DNA from 2 places in the Halomonas flagellata genome. Region 1 is predicted to be linked to the other one. Evidence: predicted binding sites of a transcription regulator. Region 1 holds the regulator's gene; the other holds the start of a gene.
The links. The regulator sigma-54, encoded in region 1, starts transcription at its own class of promoters, with help from an activator protein. The targets are predictions, from matches to a motif close to TGGCACNNNNNTTGCTNT.

Region 1 (4,179 bases):
CGGCGGGTGGAGCTGATCGACCGTGCCGAGCTGCACCAGGCCGGCGACACCTTCGATGGCGGCTATCTGGAGTATTTCCTCGATCGTCGCGTGGTCCAGGCCCGCTCCGAGGCCGAGGGCGTCCAGGAGCGCCAGCGCGTGCGCATGACCCTGCAGCCCGAGCAGTAAGGGACGACATGAAGACACTCCGCGCCAGCCATCTGGCCAAGAGCTACAAGCGCCGCCGCGTGGTGCAGGACATCAGCCTCGCCATCGGTCAGGGCAGCATCGTCGGCCTGCTCGGCCCCAACGGCGCCGGCAAGACCACCTCCTTCTACATGATCGTCGGCCTGGTGCGTGCCGATGTCGGCGAGGTGCACATCGACGACCGGGACCTGACGCGAGCGGCAATGCACGAGCGGGCCCGGGCCGGCATCGGCTACCTGCCCCAGGAGGCCTCGATCTTCCGCAAGCTCTCGGTGGCCGACAACATCATGGCGATCCTCGAGACCCGCAAGGATCTCGACCGCGCCGGCCGCCGCGCCCGACTCGAGCAGCTGCTCGAGGACTTCCATGTCACCCATATCCGCGACAACCTCGGCATGAGCCTCTCCGGCGGCGAACGGCGGCGGGTGGAGATCGCCAGGGCGCTGGCCACGGAGCCCGCCTTCATCCTGCTCGATGAGCCCTTTGCCGGGGTCGACCCCATCTCGGTGGGCGAGATCAAGAGTATCATCCGCCAGCTGAAGGCCCGTGATATCGGCGTGCTGATCACCGACCATAATGTGCGCGAGACCCTCGACATCTGCGACACCGCCTACATCGTCGGCGACGGCCGAATCATCGCCGAAGGCGATGCCGAGGCGATCCTGGCCAACCAGCGGGTACGGGAAGTGTACCTCGGCGAGGATTTCCGCCTCTGAGCACCGGAACCGCAACTTTCTGATATAAAGGCCATTGTTACAAATAGGCACACTAATTGCCAATGGCACGCTTATTGCTAATAAAAGCCTTGCAAGACGACCGACAGCGGACTAGGGTGGAGGTTTTCGGCGAATGAGCACACACCTCTCATGGCCATGAAAGCATCTCTGCAACTGCGCGTCGGTACCCAACTGACCATGACACCTCAGTTGCAGCAGGCCATCGCCCTGCTGCAACTCTCCACCCTGGACCTGCGCCAGGAGATCCAGCAGGCCCTGGAAGCGAACCCCATGCTGGAGCTCGACGACGGCTTCGGCGAGCAGGCGGCGAGTGAGACGCCCGCTGACGACTGGGCCAGCGAGATCCCCAGCGAACTCTCCGTCGACAGCGACTGGTCGGACACCTATCAAGACCTGGGCGCCCCCGCCGGTGGCGGCGAGGGCCCTGACTTCGAACGCCAGGCCGAGGGCCAGAGCCTCCAGAGCCATCTCGCCTGGCAGTTGGCGATGACCGACCTGGACGAGCGCCAGCGGCACATCGCCGAGAGCCTGATCGACGCCGTGGACGGCGCCGGCTACCTGACCCAGCCGCTCGACGAATTGCGCGACGGGCTCAGGGGCCAGGGGCTCGAGGGCCTCAAGAGCCGCGAGGTGGAGCAGGTACTGCTGCGCCTGCAACAGTTCGAACCGACCGGCATCTTCGCCCGGGACCTGCGTGAATGCCTGATGCTGCAACTCGCCGCCCTGCCCGACGATACCCCGCTGCTGCCCCAGGCCCGCCGCCTGGTCCGCCAGTTCCTCGAGGCGCTGGCCGCCGATGACCGCCGCCTGCTCAGGCGACGCCTCGGCCTCGACGACGATGCCCTCGACGCGGTGACCGCCCTGGTCCGCTCGCTGGACCCGAGACCCGGCAGCCGCTATTCGGAATCCGCCAGCGACTACGTCATTCCCGATCTGGTCGCCCGTCACGACAGCCGCGGCTGGCAGGTGGAGCTCAATCCCGAGGCCCTGCCGCGGCTGCGCATCCAGCCCGACTATGCGGCACTGATTCGCCGCGCCGACAAGAGCCAGGACAACCAGTTCCTCAAGGATCACCTGCAGGAGGCGCGCTGGCTGATGAAGAGCCTGTCCAGCCGCAACGATACCCTGCTACGGGTGGGGCGCGAGATCATGGCGCGCCAGCTCGACTTCCTCGAGCAGGGCGAGGAGGCGATGAGGCCATTGATACTGGCCGATATCGCCCAGGCCGTGGAGATGCACGAGTCGACCATCTCACGGGTCACCACCCAGAAGTTCATCCATACCCCGCGCGGGGTCTTCGAGCTGAAGTACTTCTTCTCCAGCCAGGTCAGCAACGGCGATGGCGACGCCCACTCGAGCACGGCGATTCGCGCCCGCATCCGCAAGCTGATCCAGGAGGAACCACCACGCAAGCCGCTCTCCGACAGCAGGCTGGTGGCACTGCTCGAGGAGGCCGGCATCAGCGTCGCGCGCCGGACTATTGCCAAGTACCGGGAAGCGATGGGCATCCCCTCCTCCAGCGAGCGCAAGCGGCTGAGGTGAGAAGGGGACGGCGACGACCATTGCGCTCTCCAAGGTTCACCCGGGAAGCGATGGGCATCCCCTCCTCCAGCGAGCGCAAGCGGCTGAGGTGAGGCATCGACAGCGCCCGGAGCGCCCGCCACCAGTGGGTTTCCGGGCGCTGTCGCGGCATGCGCCAGGCGTTGCGGGCGTCGCCCTTCACGGGGGGTTTGCATGGCAGGAAAAAGGGTTACAATCGAGGCACCAATCGAAGGACGAAGGAGCGTGTCATGCAAGTCAACATCACCGGCCATCATGTGGAACTGACCGACGCCCTGCGTGACTATGTGAGCGAGAAGCTCACTCGCGTGGAACGCCACTATGACAACATCACCACCGTGCAGGTAACGCTCTCCGTCGAGAAGGCCCGCCAGCAGGCCGCCTGCACCCTGCATGCCGCCGGTGCCGATCTGCACGCCGAGGCCATGGACGGTGACATGTACGCCGCCATCGACGCCCTCGCCGACAAGCTGGACCGCCAGCTGGTCAAGCACAAGGAGAAGGTCCAGGCCCGCGCCCAGGGCGCCGGCGCCCGCTGATCCATCATGACACTCGAAGCCATCCTGCCCCCCGAGCGCACCCTCTTCGGCGTGCCCGGGGGGAGCAAGAAGCGGGTCCTGGAGTTCTTCAGCACCTTCATCGCCCAGAACACCCCGAGCCTCGACAGCCAGGAAGTCTTCGGCCGCCTGATCGGCCGCGAACGGCTGGGCAGCACGGGCATCGGCAACGGCGTCGCCATTCCCCATGCCCGCGACCCGCACTGCAAGGCACCCATTGCCGGCTTCCTGAAACTGGCCGAACCGATCGACTTCGACGCCATCGATGGCGAACCGGTGGACCTGATCTTCGTGCTGCTGGTGCCGGAAGAGGCAGACGATGCCCACCTCGCGCTGCTGGCCCAGGTCGCCGGCGTGATGAACGATGCCGAGACCCGGGGCCGGCTGCGCAAGAGCGCGAGCCAGCGCGAACTTCATGAACGACTCATCGAGGCGATCCGACGACAATCCTCGGGCTGATCGCCCCTCACCGGGCCACCCGGCCAGCCACACGACCAGGAGACCCGCCATGCAGCTCGTGATCATCAGCGGCCGATCCGGCTCAGGCAAGTCGATCGCACTGCAGGCGCTCGAGGATCTCGGCTACTACGCCATCGACAACCTGCCGGCCATGCTGCTCGGCCCGCTGGTGGACGAACTCAGCAGCGACCACTCCCTCCACACCTCGATCGCGGTGAGCATCGACGCCCGCAACCTGCCCCATGCGCTGGAACGCTTTCCCAGCCTGCTGGAGGAGGTCCGCGCGCGCGGGATCGACGGCCAGGTGATCTACCTCACCACCGACGCCCGCATCCTGCTCGAGCGCTACTCGGAAACCCGCCGGCGCCACCCGCTGACGCGCGACAGCGACATGACCCTGGCCGAGGCGATCGACTCCGAGGAGACGGCGCTGGCCGAGATCCGCGACCTGGCCGACCTGGTGATCGATACCTCACGGCTCTCGGTGCACGAGCTGCGCCGGCGCATCAGCGATCAGGTGGCCCACCACCGGGCCGACCAGCTGACCCTGACCGTGGAGTCCTTCGGCTTCAAGCGCGGCGTGCCCCTCGACGCCGATATCGTCTTCGATGCCCGCTGCCTGCCGAACCCCTACTGGGATCCCCGGCTGCGCCAGGACACCGGTCGCGATGCCTCGATCA
Region 2 (4,179 bases), on a different contig from region 1:
CGATCAGGTCTTCGATGGGGGCCAGGCCCCCGGAGGAGGAGGAGTGCACCATGGAATCTCCAGAAATTCAGCGTGGCGGATGTCGTGACGCGGCGACGGTCGGGTCGCCGGCGCGCAACGCCCCGCCTCGAAACGGCGTCAGGGTACCGTGGCGCGGCGTCGGGCGCCAGTTCTGGCTTCGGGCTTCGGGCTCCAAACTATCTCCGTCTTATCGGGGTGGTTACCAACCGCTCGCAGCTCGTGGCTCGCCTAGCGAGGCCGGGCGGTGATGCGCCAGTCGCGGCCCACGGCCCGGATATCGAGGATGTCGAGCGGGCGCTGCTGGGCCATGCGCTCGAGCCCCGGCAGGGCGAACAGCGGACGCGCCTCGCCGCCGAGCAGGGTCGGGGCCACGAACAACTGCATCTCGTCCACCAGGCCGGCGTCGAGCATGGCGCCGGCGAGCGTCGCCCCGGTCTCGAGCAGCACCTCGTTGACCTGCTCCACCTCGGCCAGGTGACGCAGCAGGGCATGGAGGTCGACCCGGCCGTCGGCCGCCGAGGGCATCACCACCACCTCGGCGCCGGCCGTCTCGAGTCGCTCGCGCCGTTCGGGATCCGGGTCGGCACGGGTCGCCACCAGGGTACGGCCGGGCTCCCGCAGGCAGGCCGCCGCCTGGGGCAGGCGCAGGTGGCTGTCGACCACCACCCGCAACGGCTGGCGCCCGGCGATGAGTTCCGCCTCGTCGAGCTCGAGCTGGGCCGGCCGCACGGTGAGCCGCGAGTTGTCGAAGATGATCGACTCCACGCCGGTGAGTACGGCGCTGGAACGGGCCCGCAGTCGCTGCACCTCGCGCCGCGCCTGGGGGCCGGTGATCCACTGGGACTCGCCGGAGCGCATCGCGGTACGCCCGTCGAGGCTCATGGCCATCTTCAGCCGCACGAAGGGACGGCCATGGTCCATGCGCATGATAAAGCCCGGATTCAGCTCCCTCGCTTGATCCTCCAGAATGCCCACGTCGACGTCGACGCCGGCCTCGCGCAGCATGGCGATGCCGCGGCCGGCCACGGCGGGGTTGGGGTCGGCCATGGCCACCACCACCTTCTTCACCCCGGCCTCGATCAGCGCCACGGCACAGGGGCCGGTTCGCCCCTGGTGGGAGCAGGGTTCGAGGGTCACGTAGGCGGTGGCGCCCCGGGCGGCCGCGCCGGCGGCGCGCAGGGCATGCACCTCGGCGTGGGGCTCGCCGGCACACCGGTGGAACCCCTCACCGACCAGGCGGCGATGCTTGACCAGCACGCAGCCGACGCGGGGGTTGGGATCGGTGGTGTAGAGGCCCCGGCGAGCCAGCTCCAGGGCCCGGGCCATCCAGGCTTCGGGGGTCTGCTTGGCCATGGAAATCCTTGCTGGAGTGGGAAGGCGTCAGTCCTGGGGGTCGTCCGGGCGGAAGCTCGGCTCCTGGGCCAGACGGTCGATCTCGGCGCGGAACTCGTCGATGTCCTGGAAGCGGCGATAGACCGAGGCGAAACGGATATAGGCGACCTGGTCGAGGCGCTTGAGGGCGTGCATCACCTCCTCGCCGATGTCGCGGGCATGGATCTCCCGTTCGCCGCGGGCCCGCAGGGTCTGGCGGATGCGCTCCACCGCTGCCTCGATCGATTCGGCGCTGACCGGGCGCTTCTCCAGGGCGCGCAGCATGCCGGCACGCAGCTTGCTCTCGTCGAAGGTTTCCCGGGAACCGTCGCCCTTGACCACCCGCGGCATGACCAGCTCGGCGGTCTCGTAGGTGGTGAAGCGCTCGCCACAGGCCACGCACTGGCGGCGGCGACGCACCTGGTCACCCTCGGCCACCAGCCGGGAGTCGGTCACCTTGGTGTCATGGGTTCCGCAGAAGGGACAGTGCATCGATGGATTCCGGGGTCGACGTGAAGTGAGCGATCTCGCATTGTAACGGCTTGCGGGGTCAGCGCCCAGCATGCACCCGGTTGGCACATGACCTGCAAGGGAAGACACGACGCCTGCGGCGTACGACATCCCGGCCAATCGACGGATTTCCCATGACGCTCTCCCGCTCGCTCTCCCGCCCCCTGGACGAGACCGCCTTCATCGACCGGGCCCGCGCCCGCCTGGCCTTCCTCTATGGCCCCCGCGCCGAGGAGGTGCTGCGGCGCCTGCTGACCCTGCTTTCGCACCGGCGTGGTGCAATGCCGGCTCGCCGGCACAGCAAGCCGATGCCGCTGTGGAGCGAGCGCGACCAGTGGCTGATCACCTACGGTGACAGCCTGCTCGACGGCGACCGACCGCCATTGGAGGCGTTGGAGACCTTCCTCGAGGCGCGCCTGCCGGAGACCTTCAGCGGTATCCACCTGCTGCCGTTCTTCCCCTGGAGCAGCGACGACGGCTTCTCGGTAATCCACTATCGCGAGGTCGACCCGGCGCTGGGCGACTGGTCGCATATCCGACGGCTCGGCGAACGCCGGGACCTGATGGTCGACCTGGTGCTGAATCATGTGTCGCGGGAATCGCTGTGGTTCGTCGACTACCTGAGCGGCAGCCTGCCGGGGCGCGACTTCTTCATCGAGATGGACCCGGCCACCGACCTCTCGGCGGTGGTGCGCCCGCGCAGCAGCCCGCTGCTGGTGCCGGTATCGACCCGCCGCGGCACCCGTCACCTCTGGGCGACCTTCTCCGAGGACCAGATCGACCTGAACTTCGCCAACCCCGACGTGCTGCTGGAGTTCGTCGGCATCCTGCTCTTCTATCTGGAGCAGGGCGCCCGGGTCATCCGCCTGGACGCCATCGCCTACCTCTGGAAGGAGGTCGGCACCCCCTGCATCCACCTGCCCCAGACCCACGAGGTGGTGCGACTGCTGCGCGCCATCATCGACCACATGGCGCCGGGCACCCTGCTGCTCACCGAGACCAACGTGCCCCATCGCGAGAACCTCAGCTACTTTGGTCTCGATCGTCTTTCGGACGGGGGCCTCGATCGTCTTCCCTCTCCCCCCGACGAGGCCCATCTGGTCTACCAGTTCCCCCTGCCGCCGCTGCTGCTTCACACCCTGACCAGCGGCGAGGCCGGCACCCTGGCCAGTTGGCTCGAGAGCCTACCCGCCCTGCCCCCGGGCTGCAGCTACCTCAACTTCACCGCCAGCCACGACGGCATCGGGGTACGGCCGCTCGAGGGCTGGCTGCCACCCCACGAGATCGAGGCACTGCTGGAGCTGATGCACCGCTTCGGCGGCTTCGTCAGCATGCGCGCCGACGCCGACGGGAGCGACAGCCCCTACGAGATCAACATCACCTGGTTCGAGGCGATGCAGGGCACGCACCGCGGCCCGGACCCCTGGCAGGTGGAGCGTTTCCTGTGCAGCCAGCACCTGATGCTGGCGCTGCAGGGCATCCCGGCGCTCTACCTGCACTCGCTGACCGGCACCCTCAACGACCACGAGGGTGTCGAGCGCAGCGGGCGGTTGCGCTCGATCAACCGCCGCCACTGGCAGCGCGACGAATTGGACGAACTGCTCGACAGCCGCAACACCCCGACCCGAGAGGTCTTCCTGGCCCTCAAGCGACGCCTGGCGGTACGTCGCGAGGAGCCCTGCTTCCATCCCGATGCTCCGCAGCGCGTCGTGCCCTCGGCCGCGGAACTGCTGGTACTGGAACGGGGCCCGCTGGCGGATGGCCGCCGCCTGCTGGCGATCCACAATGTCAGCGATCGGCGCCAGCCGCTGGGCCTCGCCGTTCTCGGCCGGCACCGCTGGTTCGACCTGCTGGAGAACGCGCCCTGGCAGCGGGGCGAGAGCCTCGCCCCCTACCGCAGCCTCTGGCTGGTATTGCCCGGCGATGACATCGTCGACGACGGGTGAACGCCCTGGGGTGACCGAAGAGAGGATGCCGGAAGGAAGGCAAGGGGATGACGGCATGCTAATGTCAGCGGGACAGCATGCCCACGAATGGACAAGAACCACGACATGCGCTCCCTCCCTCTCGCTTTCCGCGCCGGCCTGCTGGTGTTCGCCGCGGCGGCCCCGGTGCTGGCCGACGATCACTGGCCGGCCCCGGTCCAGGCCCTCGCCGACCAGGGCCTGACCATCCATGCCGAGTTCTCGGCCCCCGGGGGCCTGACCGGCTACGCCGCCAGTGCCCAGGGACGCGAGCTCGCCGTTTATGTCACCGCCGACGGTGAGCATGCGGTGG

Region 2: the regulator sigma-54 is predicted to act here: its motif matches at 1,966-1,983, upstream of MKP05_RS09895 (sugar phosphorylase).

Annotation. Positions count from the first base shown of each region.
Region 1 is NZ_JAKVPY010000001.1:134,357-138,535, reverse strand. Features, by position in the region: gene lptA (lipopolysaccharide transport periplasmic protein LptA) at 1-168, shown strand, start outside; gene lptB (LPS export ABC transporter ATP-binding protein) at 177-902, shown strand; gene MKP05_RS00625 (RNA polymerase factor sigma-54) at 1,053-2,465, shown strand; gene hpf (ribosome hibernation-promoting factor, HPF/YfiA family) at 2,714-3,022, shown strand; gene ptsN (PTS IIA-like nitrogen regulatory protein PtsN) at 3,029-3,499, shown strand; gene rapZ (RNase adapter RapZ) at 3,549-4,179, shown strand, end outside.
Region 2 is NZ_JAKVPY010000009.1:167,152-171,330, forward strand. Features, by position in the region: gene ribBA (bifunctional 3,4-dihydroxy-2-butanone-4-phosphate synthase/GTP cyclohydrolase II) at 1-52, opposite strand, end outside; gene ribD (bifunctional diaminohydroxyphosphoribosylaminopyrimidine deaminase/5-amino-6-(5-phosphoribosylamino)uracil reductase RibD) at 250-1,374, opposite strand; gene nrdR (transcriptional regulator NrdR) at 1,402-1,884, opposite strand; gene MKP05_RS09895 (sugar phosphorylase) at 2,037-3,848, shown strand; gene dsbG (thiol:disulfide interchange protein DsbG) at 3,954-4,179, shown strand, end outside.